Regions from separate parts of the Gallicola sp. Sow4_E12 genome, predicted to be linked through region 1. Evidence: a T-box and tRNA genes for the amino acid it is inferred to sense, from the RefSeq annotation. Region 1 holds a T-box; the other holds one or more tRNA genes.
What was found. The T-box of region 1 lies ahead of serS (serine--tRNA ligase). A T-box ahead of a tRNA ligase gene usually reads a tRNA of that ligase, here a tRNA-Ser.

Region 1 (6,998 bases):
CTTTTATTTTAAAAATAAAGCATGCTTTTAAAAAGAGAAAACATATTTTGGGTAGATCGAAGAACTCTGGTTCCCGGGTCCGCAGCTTCATAATCTTCTTTTACAATAAGATCTATTTTCCGGATAGCATTTCCACCCGGTTCAACTAGAAGCTCGCCTACTTTATCGCCTTTTTTCAAAGGAGCTTTTACGTCCAAAAGCTCTGCCTTATAGCTTACACCTTTATCTTTATTGATGATCATTTTCAATTCTTCAGAAGGATAGATTTGTATCTCTCCCGCTTTAGAAGAACTTAATTCTACCGTATCATACACCTTCTCTGAATCTACTATTTGTGTTACAGCAAAATTGTTTTGAACAAAATACAGCAGTTCCCGCATACTGTCGTTTCGGATCTGTTTGTCTTTTGCGCCCATAGATATTCCTATGGTGCGAAACTCTTCTTTTCCTTGATTTCCAGCCCCTTTAAGGGTTGTAATCAAGCAGTTTCCAGCCTTGTCTGTTGTCCCTGTTTTCAAACCGTCTACCCCGGCAATTGTGCCGATAAAAGGTACTGTTGAAGGCTCGCTGAAGTTCCGTTTCGGCTGCACTAAAGTATTTGTGTTGGAGATTTCTAAAACTCTTGGATAATGCTCTAATAAGTATACTGTCATTTTAAAAAGTTCTGCCGTACTCATAGTGTTTTCCGTGTTTCCAATGGGAAGACCGGAAGCATTGTGAAACTTTGCTGTGCTTAATCCGATTTCTCTGGCTTTTTTATCCATACGATCTACGAAGGCTTGTTCAGTTCCGCCAACTTTTTCCGCTAGAGCAATCGCTCCATCATTTGCAGACACGACAATCATACCATCTTCTACATCACCTACAGTAACTTTTTCGCCTTCTTTCAGTCCCATACTGGAACCGCTGACATCTTCGATTTTTTTAGATATTACTATTTCATCCTCTGATTTTATTTCCCCAGTGGCAATAGCATCTTCTACCACCATAAAGGCCATCAGTTTTGTAAGGCTTGCAATGGGCACTTCTTTTTCTGCATTATGAGACGCAAATATCTGTCCTGTTGCAGAATCTCCTATAATATATGAACCTACTTTATCCTCTATACCTATCGCTGCAAAAGCTTTTGTTTGAAAAGCTAAAGTCAAAAGCAGAATGAATAGTAATATTTTTGATAGCTGTTTTCTCAAATAATCACCTCAGCTATAGATTATACTATATTAGTCCTTAAATAGAAAGAATACAACGGCAGCTCTCTAGAATAATTTCTCTTCTTTTTCAATTCTGTCTTTATTATTCATATAAGGTTTTAAAATTTCAGGAATCGTTACAGATCCATCTTCGTTTTGATAGTTTTCAAGAATCGCAGCGAATGTTCTTCCGATTGCAAGTCCGGAGCCGTTTAATGTATGAACAAATCGAGTCTTTTTGTTTTCATCTCTAAACTTGATGTTTGCACGTCTTGCTTGGAAATCTTCGAAGTTTGAACAAGAAGAAATTTCTACATAACGATTATAGCTTGGCATCCATACTTCGATATCGTAAGTCATTGCAGAAGAAAAACCTAAATCACCAGAGCATAACAGCACAACACGATAAGGAATATTCAATTTTTGAAGCACTTCCTCTGCATCTTTTGTAAGACTTTCCAGCTCTTCATAAGAATGATCCGGATGGGCAAATTTCACAAGCTCTACTTTGTCGAACTGATGATTTCGGATAAGCCCTCTTGTGTCTCTCCCTGCAGATCCTGCTTCTTGACGGAAACATGGAGTATAAGCTGTAATGTGATATGGAAGATCTTCATTGGCAACAATTTCGTCCGCAAGCATATTTGTCAAAGGAACTTCCGCTGTCGGAACAAGGAACATATCTTTAGAGGGAACATGAAACATATCTTCTTCAAACTTAGGAAGCTGTCCTGTACCGAACATCGCTTTGCGGTTTACAAGAACCGGTACTGCCATTTCATGATAGTCTTGATCGACTGTATGCAAATCCAGCATGAAGTTTGTAATCGCTCTTTCAAGTCTTGCGCCGTTTCCTTTGAATACAGAAAAACGAGAACCAGAAACTTTAGTTCCTCTTTCAAAGTCTAAGATATTAAGATCCGTTCCTACATCCCAATGGGCTTTCGGTTCAAAATCAAAGGTTCTTGGTTCTCCCCATTTTCGAATTTCGATGTTCTCGCTGTCATCGTTTCCATCAGGAACTTTATCGTTTGGAGTATTTGGAATACTTAATAGATACTCTTCGATTTCTTCTTCGATCGCTTTTACTTCCGGATCCATTCCTTTGATCTTATTAGAAAGCTCTTTCATTTCGTTGAAGATTTCTGTTGTGTCTTCTCCTGCTTTTTTCATCTCTGGAACTTTTTTAGAAATACTGTTTTGTTCTGCTTTCAGTTCTTCTACTTCGGCAATCTTCACTCTTCTTCTTTCGTCTGCTTCGATAAGCTCGTTAATCGGAAAAGAACCGTGGCGTTTCTTTAATGCCTCTAATACAGCTTCTTTGTCTTTTCGAATTCTCTTAATGTCTAACATTTTCTTAAATCTCCTCCTTGATAAAAAAAGAACCCCATCCCTTGAAAGGGACGAGGTTAATCCCCGCGTTGCCACCCTAATTAGTTTTGCAACTCGCTTGACTTGACAATCTGCTCCGGGGTGGATTCAGTTTTTCCCATTATCTGCTTTCACCCTCCGCAGACTCTCTAAAAATGCTCCAAACCTACTATTTCCCTTCACCGCATTTAATATATATTGATTAAATCTTACCATAATAAAATAGATTAAACAAGATCAGAGAGGGCATGTTCCACAGCTATTTCCGGTATGCCGATGTCTTCTACAAAGATTTCTCCTTTGATTTTCAGATGCCCTTTTTTTAGACACTGAAGGGCAACGATGCGGTCTGCTTCCACGGCAATCCCATGGACAGATCCATCATCCGCATCGATACCGCTTGGTATATCGATCGAAAGAATAAAAGCATTCCCTCCATTGATCTTTTCGATGGCTTTTCGGTAGAGACCTTCGATGTCTCTCTCAAGTCCCGTTCCAAAAATCCCATCGATAATCACATCCTCCTTCTCTACGCTTCCCAGATTTAGAAGAGTAATATCGTTAATCTTCGTGATTTTGCCCATAAGATTGCTGTAGATACGGTAGTTGATTTTAAACTCGTCGCTCGCCTTCTCCGGATCTCCCAAAAGAAAAACTTCAACATTTTTTTCTTGAAGCAGAAGATCTCTTGCCACAGCCAGACCATCGCCTCCATTATTTCCTGTAGATACGACAACTTGATACTGTCGTCCTTCTTCCGGCACATGTTTCATAATGGCGTTTTTCGCATTTTCCATTAGTACTATACTTGGTATTCCAATTTCCTCAATCGCATAACGGTCTGCTTCTCTCATTTCTTTTGCAGTTAAAACTTTCATCGATTTCTCCTTAAAGTCCTAGTTTCTTAAGTCTTAAATCTTCCCCGTAGATGGATAATACAGAAAACTCTCCTAAAATTCTTGAAGAAATCCGTTCATCATAATGATGGCGGATATCTTCTAATTCAAGATTTGTAGATATAATCATGGATTTATGATTTTGAAGCCGGTTGTTTAGAAGATCAAAGAAGTGGGATAATCCCGAATCCGATATACTTTCCGTTCCCAAATCATCGATAACAAGAAGATCCGACTGTATCAGCATCTCATATTTTTTACGCATCATATCTCTTTCGTCAAAGGAAGAATAGTAATAGTCCCACAGAAATTTCATCAGCTGAGGTGAAGATTGATAGATTACAGTATGGCCTTTATCTAAAATCTCTTTTGCTATACTGGAACAAAGGAATGTTTTTCCTACTCCTACAGCTCCGGAAAGAAGCAAAGACTCCCCATGGGGAAAGCTCTGAATATACTTTTTGGAAAAAGCATAGATGTTTTCCATCATCTCTCTGGGAGAATAGCTTTCATTATTCTTTCTCGTATCCCTAAACAGATCCAGATTGAAATGATCGAAGTTTTCATTCATCAGCTTTTCTTGAATTTCGCTTTTTTCATAGCTTAAATCCACCATAATCTTTTTCTTGCACTCGCAAACAGCACCTTGAACGACTCCTTCGTCTTGGCAGATACTGCAGTGATACTGCTTTTCTAAATAATCCTTCGGGTATCCATTTTCTAGAAGAAGATTTTCCATTTCCTTTTGAATTTTCGATAATTCTTTTTCCAGCTTTTCTAAAGACTCCCCCTCTTCTCCTTCGACACTTATACGCATATATTCTAATCCCTTTGCTTGTAGTTCTCTTTCTAGATTAGAATAATCGGGGATCTCTGCTGTAATTATTTCTTTCCGAATCCTTAATTCCTGCTCGTTTTCCCTTCGAAACTCTTGTAAGATTCGATTGGCTTCCTTGCCGTAATTCATTTCTTATCACTCATTTCTTCAATGAACTTTTTCTGAAACAGATTTCTTAAATCCCCCGTTTTCTTCCCGCTGCCTTCTTCTGCCTTTTTTACCTGTTCTCCAGGCTTGTAATATCTTCTTTTCTTTCGGAGGTTCTGTTTTCTCTTTTCTGCTTTTTCTAAAGAATTGTTGAGTTCTCCTACAGAATTAATACCGTCTAAATGCCAGTTTCGAAGCACTCCTAAAACATAGTTTAAATTCTTCTTTCCACGATGTTCGGCACAATACTGAAAACCTCTCACAATAAGCTCGGGAGTTTGACCCAAATCGTTCATATGCTCTAAAATTCTCTCGTATTCGTTTGGCGTCAGCTCTAAACCCAAAACCTTTTCGATACCTTCGTACATCTCTCGGATCTCGTTGCTGTTTTGAGGAATATACTTCCCTTGATCTGCAGTATGCTCGTAAGGTTCGGTAATTCCTAAATAAAGCTCCCTCATACTTAAAAAAGAATAGGATTCTTCTCCTGTAGCGATTTCTATGTCTTTTTTCACAATCCCTTCGCTCATCCAATAATTCCAAGCGGCTTTCACATCTTCTAAGGGAATATTCAAAGCCTCGGCGATTTCCTCATCGCTTACATTTTTTTGTCCATGTATATTTTTGGCATTCTGATAAGCAAACAAATACACTTTTAAATAGTTTCCTTCCGCCAATTGAAGATATTGGTTCAGAAAAATATTTTCTATAGAAGTTTCTCCTAAATCTTGTTTTTCTTGTTCTATCTTAAATCTCATTCTAATTCCTCATTTCAAAACGCCTTGCATCCATTTCCATCAAATGAATTCTTGTCAGCAGTTTGCCATTATGATATTTAAAATGTTTAAAGAAAGGTTCGTAATATGGATCCTTAAAATCAATCTCCTGATTTTCAAACTCTCCTAAATATTCGCAAATATATAAAAATCCGATATTCGCATAAGCATGTATGGCCCTCGCATTAAACTCATTGACTTCTAAAAGAATCTTTTTCATTTTCATCTTATAGAAATAATAATTTAAAAGGAGTTTTATACTTTCCGTTCCATACCCTCTGTCTGTATAGTTCGGATCCAGCACAATACCTAGATAGCTTTCCTTTTTAAACAGATTGATATCCTTGATTCCTAAATATCCGATCATTTTCTTTTCTTCATTGTAAATAGCATAATAGGCTCTGCGGAAATTTTTCTTTTTAATATTATACCAATACTGGAGCTCGTTTTTTGACAAATCCCCCAAATTATAATCTTCAAACAGTTTGTTTTCATGAATTCCCCAGAATCTTATTTTCAGGGCGTCTTCATATTCCAGCGGCTTCAATAAAACCCTGCCGCCTCTCATAGATTGATTATTCCCCATATCTCTGTGCAACCTCTTCGCTGATAAGATCTGAGAACTTGGTCATTTTCTTATTAAAGAACAGCTCCACCGTACCTGTAGGTCCATTACGATGTTTTGTAACAATCAGTTCAGCAGTATTCGGCTTTTCAGAATCCTCGTGATAATAATCATCTCGATAGATCATCATAACGAGATCCGCATCCTGCTCGATGGCTCCAGACTCTCTCAAGTCACTCATGATCGGACGGTGATCGGAACGCTGTTCCGGCGCTCTCGAAAGCTGAGAAAGAGCAATAATCGGACAGTTCAAGTCCTTTGCCAAGGCTTTTAGCCCTCTTGAGATATTGGAGATTTCCTGCTGTCTGTTTTCTGTACGGCCTTCCCCGCTCATCAGCTGAAGATAATCGATCATGACCATCTGAAGTCCTGATTTTGCAGAAAGTCTTCTGCATTTCGACCTAAGCTCTGTCAGGGAAATTCCTGAAGTATCATCCACATAGATATCAAGACCCGACAGTATACTCATTCCTTGACCCAGTTTTGCCCAATCTTTAATCTGCCCGCTTATAATATCTTGAAGATCTATCATGGTAATCGAACTTAAAAGTCTTTGAGTCAGCTGCATCTTGCTCATCTCTAAAGAAAATATTGCGATAGAATGTTTTTCCAACGCAGCACTTAAAGCCATATTCAAGGCAAGGGAAGTCTTACCCATGGCCGGACGGGCGGCTATCAGTACAAGATCCGATTTTTGAAAGCCGGATAAAAGACTGTTCAAGTCTCTTAAGCCTGTGGTGATTCCAGTAAGCCCTCCATCGTTCATGCTCATCTGTTCGATTTGGCTCATGGTATCGCCTACGATTTCCTTTAACGGCTGAAGCCCGCCTCGTACATTTCCCTGACTGATTTCATAGATAGAGCTTTCCGCATATTCAATAACAGAACCTACCGGCTCATTGCTGTATGCTTTTTCCATGATCCCGTCGCTGGAGTGAATCAGCTTTCGAAGAATCGATTTATCTTTTACAATCTGACAATAGGAGCGGATATTCGCTGTTAAAACAACAGAACTCGACAAATCCATAAGATAGTCGAGTCCTCCCACCATTTCCAATTTTCCGGCAGTGGTCAGCTCTTCGCTAAGAGTGAGATAATCCACCGGTTCTCCCTTTAAGCCTAAAGTCTGAATACTGCGAAAGATATCACCATGAC
Region 2 (6,998 bases), on a different contig from region 1:
CAAAGATATAGTGTCCGATATAGTATTCGCAGATATCCGCTACTTTTAGCTTAACCTCTTCTCCCTTGTTATTATAAAGAGTGAAAAGATCGTCTTTTTTCACATTAAAAATTTGGGCTGTTTTTTCTGTAAGGACTATCCCCTGGTTTGTGAGAGGTATTTCCTCATCGGTACGGGGTTTGCGGAGATTGACATATCCTTTGAAAGCTTCTGCATCTTCCGGTGAAATTAATGTAATGTTTTGTGTGATTCCGTCCGTGCTGTTTCTCTGGAATTCTTCCATATAGATATTTGTGCTTTGTTTGATTCGTTTCTCTTTATCGATTTTTTCATTGTATAGCGCAATATTTTCATCAGAAGCATTATTATTATAAACCGATATAAAATCGTATTGTATAATCTGATCAAACTGTTTTGTCATCGTCTCTTTTATAGAATCTCTTATAGCAAATCCCATAAATATCAGCGCCGTACAGCCTGCTACTCCGATTATCGTCATAAACATTCTCTTTTTATAACGGAAGATATTTCTCATAGTTACTTTGTGCAGGAAGCTGAGTCTTGTCCATAGCGGTGTAATTCTCTCTAGGAAAATTCTGGTTCCTCCTTTTGGAGATTTTCCTCTTAATAATGCTGCCGCATTTTCTCTTAAGGACTTTCGAAGGACGAGATATGCTACGCCGGATGTACAAACAAGTCCTACTATTAGAGCTAGAATATTAACATCCCATCTCCATGAACTTTTTACATCCTCAAAGATATAACCTACAGAGTAGGCTCTCGCTATATAGAAACTAATGAGCTTAGTGCCTATAATGATCCCAAGTATCGTTCCGATAAGACTTGCAACTGCTCCATAAATCAAATATTTTCTGCTGATTTGATTGTTGGAATATCCCAAGGCTTTTAATGTACCCACTTGTATTCTTTCTTCATCGATCATACGAGTCATTGTGGTCAAGGACACAAGCATGGCGATAAGAAAGAAAAATACCGGAAAGATATTGCTGATGATATCCAGATTTTCAGCCGCTGTAAAGTATCCATAGAGAGAAGATTCGTCGACTCTGCTGTCTACATTGTAGCTCGGCTCTATGATAAGATTTCTGTTTTCCCGTGCTTCTTGAATATCTTCTTCTGCCTTTTGGAGATCTTCATCTGCTTCCTTTTTTTCTCTATCGTATTCTGCCTTGTTTTCATTAAGTTCTTCTTGAGCTGTGTTTAAGGCATGTTCTCTAGCTGTCAGTTCTCCGGGAATCGGTGCTCCCATGGCGCGGATTTGAGACATTTGATTTTCAATAGCCGCTCTTGCGTTATCTATTTCTTCTTGAGCATCGGTCAGCCTCTGCTGTCCATCCGCTAAATCTCTTCGGCCTTTTCTAATTTCTTCTTGTCCCGTTACTATACTATCGTTTATTTCAGTTATCATAGCATCCTGTTTTTCTTTCGGACGATCTCTTAAAAGCTTTTGGAATTCTGACTGATGATCTTTAATTCGTCTATTATACAGGGGATCTGAGGTTGCTATTCCTTCTAAATTCTCAAAACGATACCTTGCTACAGAATATTTGTCCGCTTTAAAATGTTCTTTGAGTGTAACTGCAAACCCTTTTAAAGATCCATTTCCTTCCGTTGTAGAGCCTTTATTTCCTTCTGTAATATATTCTGGGTTGATGCCGAAACCGGATACTGTATAGTCATATCGATCTAGGAGAGACTCTTCCTCTCCTTTTGCTTCTTCTTGTTCAAAAGAAATGGTATCCCCTATTTTATATTCACTCATTAAATCCCGATCTAAAAGAATTTCTCCCGGTTTTTCCGGAATGTTCCCTGCGACAACTTGAGTTAGGGAGATCTCTTCATTCATGTTCTGAAGGCGTATTACCTCCTCTTTATCTTTTATTAACAGATCCGCATTATATCCGTATTCTAATGCTTCTACACCTGTTTTTTGATTGAGCTGCTGTAGATCTTTATCATTAAGTCCAAATGTAGAACGGACTGTTATATCCTGATAGCGAAGATCTTCTAGGAAGGTATCCCCTTGTCCAGTCATTGCAGGACCGGTCACTTTGAGACCTACAAAAACCGCTACTCCTATCATGATCATAATAATAAGGGAGAGAAGTCGTGGAAATGATGATTTTATTTCGATTAATATATCTTTGTGCAAAGCTTTCATAGGATCACCACTCGATCTCGTCAATGGATTTTGGATTTTCATTCAAAGTAATCGACCGTACTTTTGAATCATTGATTTCAATCACCCGGTCTGCTATAGGAGCGATAGCGCTGTTATGTGTAATCACGATAACTGTTGTATCGGTCTCTATGCAGGTGTCCTGCAGCAGTTTAAGGACTTGTTTTCCTGTATGATAATCTAATGCCCCCGTCGGCTCGTCGCAAAGAAGCAGTTTCGGATTTTTCGCCAAGGCTCTGGCAATCGCCACCCGCTGCTGTTCTCCACCGGAAAGCTGGGCTGGGAAGTTGTTCATTCGATTCTCTAGTCCCACTTCCTTCAACACCGTTTCCGCATCTCTGGCATTCTCTACAATCTGCGAAGCCAGCTCTACATTTTCCTTTGTCGTAAGGTTGGGAACGAGATTGTAGAATTGAAACACGAAACCTACATCCGATCTTCTGTAGCTTGTGAGCTGCTTTTCATTATACAAAGAGATTTCCTTTCCATCGACTAGGATCTTCCCCTCGTCGTTTGTATCCATGCCCCCTAGAATATTCAGGACTGTAGACTTGCCGGCACCGCTTGGCCCTACAATGATGACAAACTCGCCTTTTTCTATCGTAAAATTAATTTTATCATTGGCTATGATGGTGGTTTCTCCCATCTTGTAAAATTTCGAACTGTCGATCATCTCAACATATGACATATTCTCCACCATTCCTTTCAGTTGTATTTACCTTTTGCCTACTCTATAATATTAAGATACCTGTCTTTAGGTACCCTAATCAAATTATTTATTAACTATAATTATACTATAAAGAATTGGAGCATTTATGTTCGAGACTGTTGAATACAAAGAAACGTTAAAAGAAAAAGATAAACTATATGTAGATGTACGGACTCCTAAGGAATTCGAAAAAGAAACGATCCCCGGCGCCATCAACCTGCCTATTCTTTTTGATGACGAAAGGGCTGTCGTCGGAACCTTATACAAACAAAAAAGTCCTGAAGATGCCAAGCTTGCCGGCGTACAATTTATTTCAAAACGGCTGCCGGAAGTTTTTGCTGAATATCAGCGGCTTTTTAAAGAGTACAAAAAGGTTTATGTTTTTTGTTCTAGAGGGGGATACCGAAGCTCTTCTATCGTGTCCTTTATTTATTCCTTGGGGATTCATATTTATAAATTAGACGGGGGCTACAAATTCTACCGCCAGTTTATCCGGGAAGAACTTCAAAAAGAGATCCAAAGAATTACTCCTATCGTTTTATACGGAAACACAGGAACGGGAAAAACTAAAATACTGCAGGAACTGGATGCCTTGGGCTATCCTGTTGTAGACTTAGAAGCAATGGCAAATCATAGAGGCTCTCTTTTAGGTTCTGTCGGTTTGGGTAAACAAACGACTCAGAAGATGTTCGAATCTTATCTCTATGACGGCCTTCTTAAGGGAAATCCCTTTGTGTTTATGGAAGGAGAGTCTAGACGAATCGGAAATGTGGCTCTTCCAAAAGAATTATACGATAAAATGCCGGAAGGAATTTCTATAAAAATAGAAAGCCCCATGGAATACCGGGTCAAAAATCTTGTAGAAGAATATTTAAAGGCTCCCTCTTCCGACGGTAAAGAGGAATTTTCAAAATCTTTAATGGAAGAAGAGCTGATCAGAGCTCTCGATAAGATTAAAAGATACTTTTCTAAAGAGCGAATTGAAGAATATAAAAAACAGATTCATCAGGGAAATTATGATTTCGTAGCAGAAGAACTCTGCAGATATTATTATGATCCGAGATATTCTACTCGAATCAGCGATTATGATTTCGAATTCGTTAACGACAACGAAGTTCAGTGCGCAAAGGTGATCGCAGATCAGTTAGGCTATTTGTTTGAAAAGCAGGAATAAAGTTCTTGACAAGCGGCAATAGCCGCGTTATAATATATTTTCCTAGGTAATTTCTACAAGATTTTATCTATAGCCTGGAGAGTTGGCCGAGCGGTCGAAGGCGCACGATTGGAAATCGTGTAAGCGTGATAAGCGTTTCGAGGGTTCGAATCCCTTGCTCTCCGCCATGCACTAGATGGGGAACTAGCGATGCCCTGTAACCTGCAATCGCTGTAGCAGGGTCGAATTCCCGGTGGAGGGTCTCTTTTGATGAGGTCTGACTGCGACACGTGGTGTTGAAGAACGGGTCCTGCGCAATAGGAAGCTATGAATCTGGTCAGGTCAGGAATGAAGCAGCCATAAGTAGTCCTTTCCTATGTGCCGCAGGGCAGCCTGTTCGGAGCTAACGATCGCGGTTCCGCTCATTGGATTAGATTCAAATCCGGGTGTGCTACATAGAAAAAAACGAGCTCTTTAAAAGAGTTCGTTTTTTATTTGCATTCTTTTAAATTTCTTGTTCGAAAACTTCTCCTCGTTCCATTCTTCGAAGAATAGCTTTTTCATCTCGAAGCTCTGCAAGTATGCCTTGAATCTGTTTCATCGTGCGTTCTACATTCTTTCGATTCTTGCGGACCTGCATCTGAACGATAACGTCTACTACCGTACTATCTAAAAAATAATCCGCTAAGACTGCCGGTTTCGACATTTTAATTTTTAGTGTCGTATAATTGCTTACATTCGCCAGTTCTCTCTCAAAAGTATTTATCGCCAAAACTGCTTCGTCGGCAATTTTGCCGGCTTCTTTTATTTTTCTCTGTTTAATAAAAGTAGTCAGCCACTTTCCTTTTATCGTATCCAGTATTCCCCATCTGCTTGCAGAGGATAGTTCATCTCGTACTTTAGCAAGCTTTTTATAAGCAGTCTCTCCGCTCTTTATCGCTCTATCTAAGTAGTTGATTTCTCTTTTGTAATTTGCGCTCATATAATTCCTCCTTCATTTACCCTTATTGGTTCTTAAATACCCTTTATCCCGTCTCTTTAAGCAGGGGGAATGAAAAGAGCGGGTTTAAATTTTCTCATAAAAAAACAAGAACCAGAGTTCTTGTTTGTATCTTTGCATTAAACTGTTTCTGTTACAACAGCATCGCCTAGTTCAGATGTACAGTTTGGACATCTTGAAGCTTCGATATCGATAGATGTTTTACAGAAAGGACAAATTTTTGTTGTTTCTTTTACAGGCTCTTTTTTCTTGAACTTGTTCATCGCTCTAACAATCATAAATAATACAAATGCAATAATGATAAATTTGATAAGTGCTGTGATTACAGCCCCGTATTTAAAATCGACGCCCATTACAGAAACTGCCAATGTCGTAAAGTCCACTCCTGCTGTCAACGCTCCTACTAACGGCATGATCATAAAATCAACGATAGCTGTTACGATCGCTGTAAATGCAGAACCGATAACAATACCGATTGCCATATCAAGCATATTCCCCTGCAGTGCAAATTCCTTAAACTCTTTTAACATTTTTCTACCTCCTAGTATATTTTTGAGTCATCCTCAATGCCATTATACTCATTATCCCTTATTTAATAAAGTATTCTTTTCGATTCCATAGAAAAAAAGCACCCGTTATGGATGCTTTTTTTATTTTATAATAAATATCCTTACTTGTTTTCGTCCCCACTGATATGCTTCTCTATTGGAGTTCATATAGACATCGATCTTATTTCCTTTGATAGCTCCTCCTGTATCTTCCGCTCTGCCAAATCCATAACCTTCTACATACATTAAGGTTCCTATAGGAATGACCCTGGGATCGACAGCAATTGTTCCTCTTTTTGGATAGGTACCGCTTGCTGTCGGGTACGTTCCCGATTCGTTATAAGCTGTGGCAACAACATTCATCGCTTTTTTATACACGAAATTCTCTCCTGAAGGCGTTGTGTAGGAGTTCTCGACCTTTACTTCTGTCTTTGAAATTCCGGATACCGGCACATATCTCATAGAACCATCAAATTCTATATGAAGATATCCGTTTATAATCTTTCCAGAGACTTTACTCCCTTTGGGAAGTCTTCCTACCGTTCTATAAGATGCATCTGCTCCGGATTTTACTTCTAAATCTTTTCCAGCCCATCCGCTTAAAGACTGGGAAGGTATCTCTTCAGCTTTTGGGGAGGTCTTGCTTACAATTTTCCCTACAGTGTCTGTAATCGCTACTTCTTCTCCTGATAATGTGGATGCTACTTCTTCAAGAGAACTTAATTTAAAGTTTTCCCCTGTACTAAGGGCATATAAGCTATCCACTTTTCTATCGGCTAAAGTTTTCTCTAAATCATTCAGCTGGCTTGGACCGCTGATTAGAAAAACAGGCGCCTTTTTCTGCGCTGACAAAGCCGAACTTAAAAGAGCATCTTTATAATCTCCTCCATCCGCAAGTATTGCAGATTTTGAAGGACCAAAGGCTTCCGCTACTGCTTTGGAGGTTTCGTATCGGTTTTTCCCGAAAAGTATAAAATTATTCAGCTCTTTTTTATCTTTGCCCATCACAGAAAAGATCTCCTCTTTTACAGCATTCGATACTGCAGCATCTCCTCCTACAAAATATACAAGTTTGTCTTTGTTCGCTTGAAGATACTTTCTAGAAGATTCGGAAAGCTCTGCTTTGCGTGTTAGAATAATATTCATATTTTTTTCAATAGCAAGGGCACTGGCTGCCAGGGCATCTGGAAAGTTTTCTCCGCTTGCTATAAGTATATTTCTATTTTGACCTAATGTTCTCGCTACTTCTACGCCGGTTTCATAGCGGGTACTTCCTGAAATTCTGCCTTTGAAGTTTTTTATATTCTTTACAACATTATCCGGCACCGCTTTTTCTCCTCCGACAGCGTATACATTCTGTGCCTGGCGGATTCTTTTATAGCCTAAAG

Region 2: it encodes a tRNA-Ser, which carries the amino acid that the T-box ahead of serS (serine--tRNA ligase) is inferred to sense. The anticodon was not compared.

What each region holds. Positions count from the first base shown of each region.
Region 1 is NZ_JBQKLI010000009.1:35,409-42,406, forward strand. Features, by position in the region: gene ACTQ46_RS06150 (D-alanyl-D-alanine carboxypeptidase family protein) at 9-1,190, opposite strand; gene serS (serine--tRNA ligase) at 1,257-2,543, opposite strand; T-box leader at 2,587-2,753, opposite strand; gene ACTQ46_RS06160 (NAD(P)H-hydrate epimerase) at 2,789-3,439, opposite strand; gene ACTQ46_RS06165 (ATP-binding protein) at 3,450-4,424, opposite strand; gene ACTQ46_RS06170 (DnaD domain-containing protein) at 4,421-5,200, opposite strand; gene ACTQ46_RS06175 (GNAT family N-acetyltransferase) at 5,202-5,804, opposite strand; gene dnaB (replicative DNA helicase) at 5,794-6,998, opposite strand, start outside.
Region 2 is NZ_JBQKLI010000003.1:72,868-79,865, reverse strand. Features, by position in the region: gene ACTQ46_RS02595 (FtsX-like permease family protein) at 1-2,182, opposite strand, end outside; gene ACTQ46_RS02590 (ABC transporter ATP-binding protein) at 2,187-2,888, opposite strand; gene mnmH (tRNA 2-selenouridine(34) synthase MnmH) at 3,016-4,083, shown strand; tRNA gene ACTQ46_RS02580 (tRNA-Ser) at 4,160-4,250, shown strand; RNA gene ffs (signal recognition particle sRNA large type) at 4,250-4,516, shown strand; gene ACTQ46_RS02570 (hypothetical protein) at 4,568-5,044, opposite strand; gene mscL (large conductance mechanosensitive channel protein MscL) at 5,182-5,592, opposite strand; gene ACTQ46_RS02560 (cell wall-binding repeat-containing protein) at 5,713-6,998, opposite strand, start outside.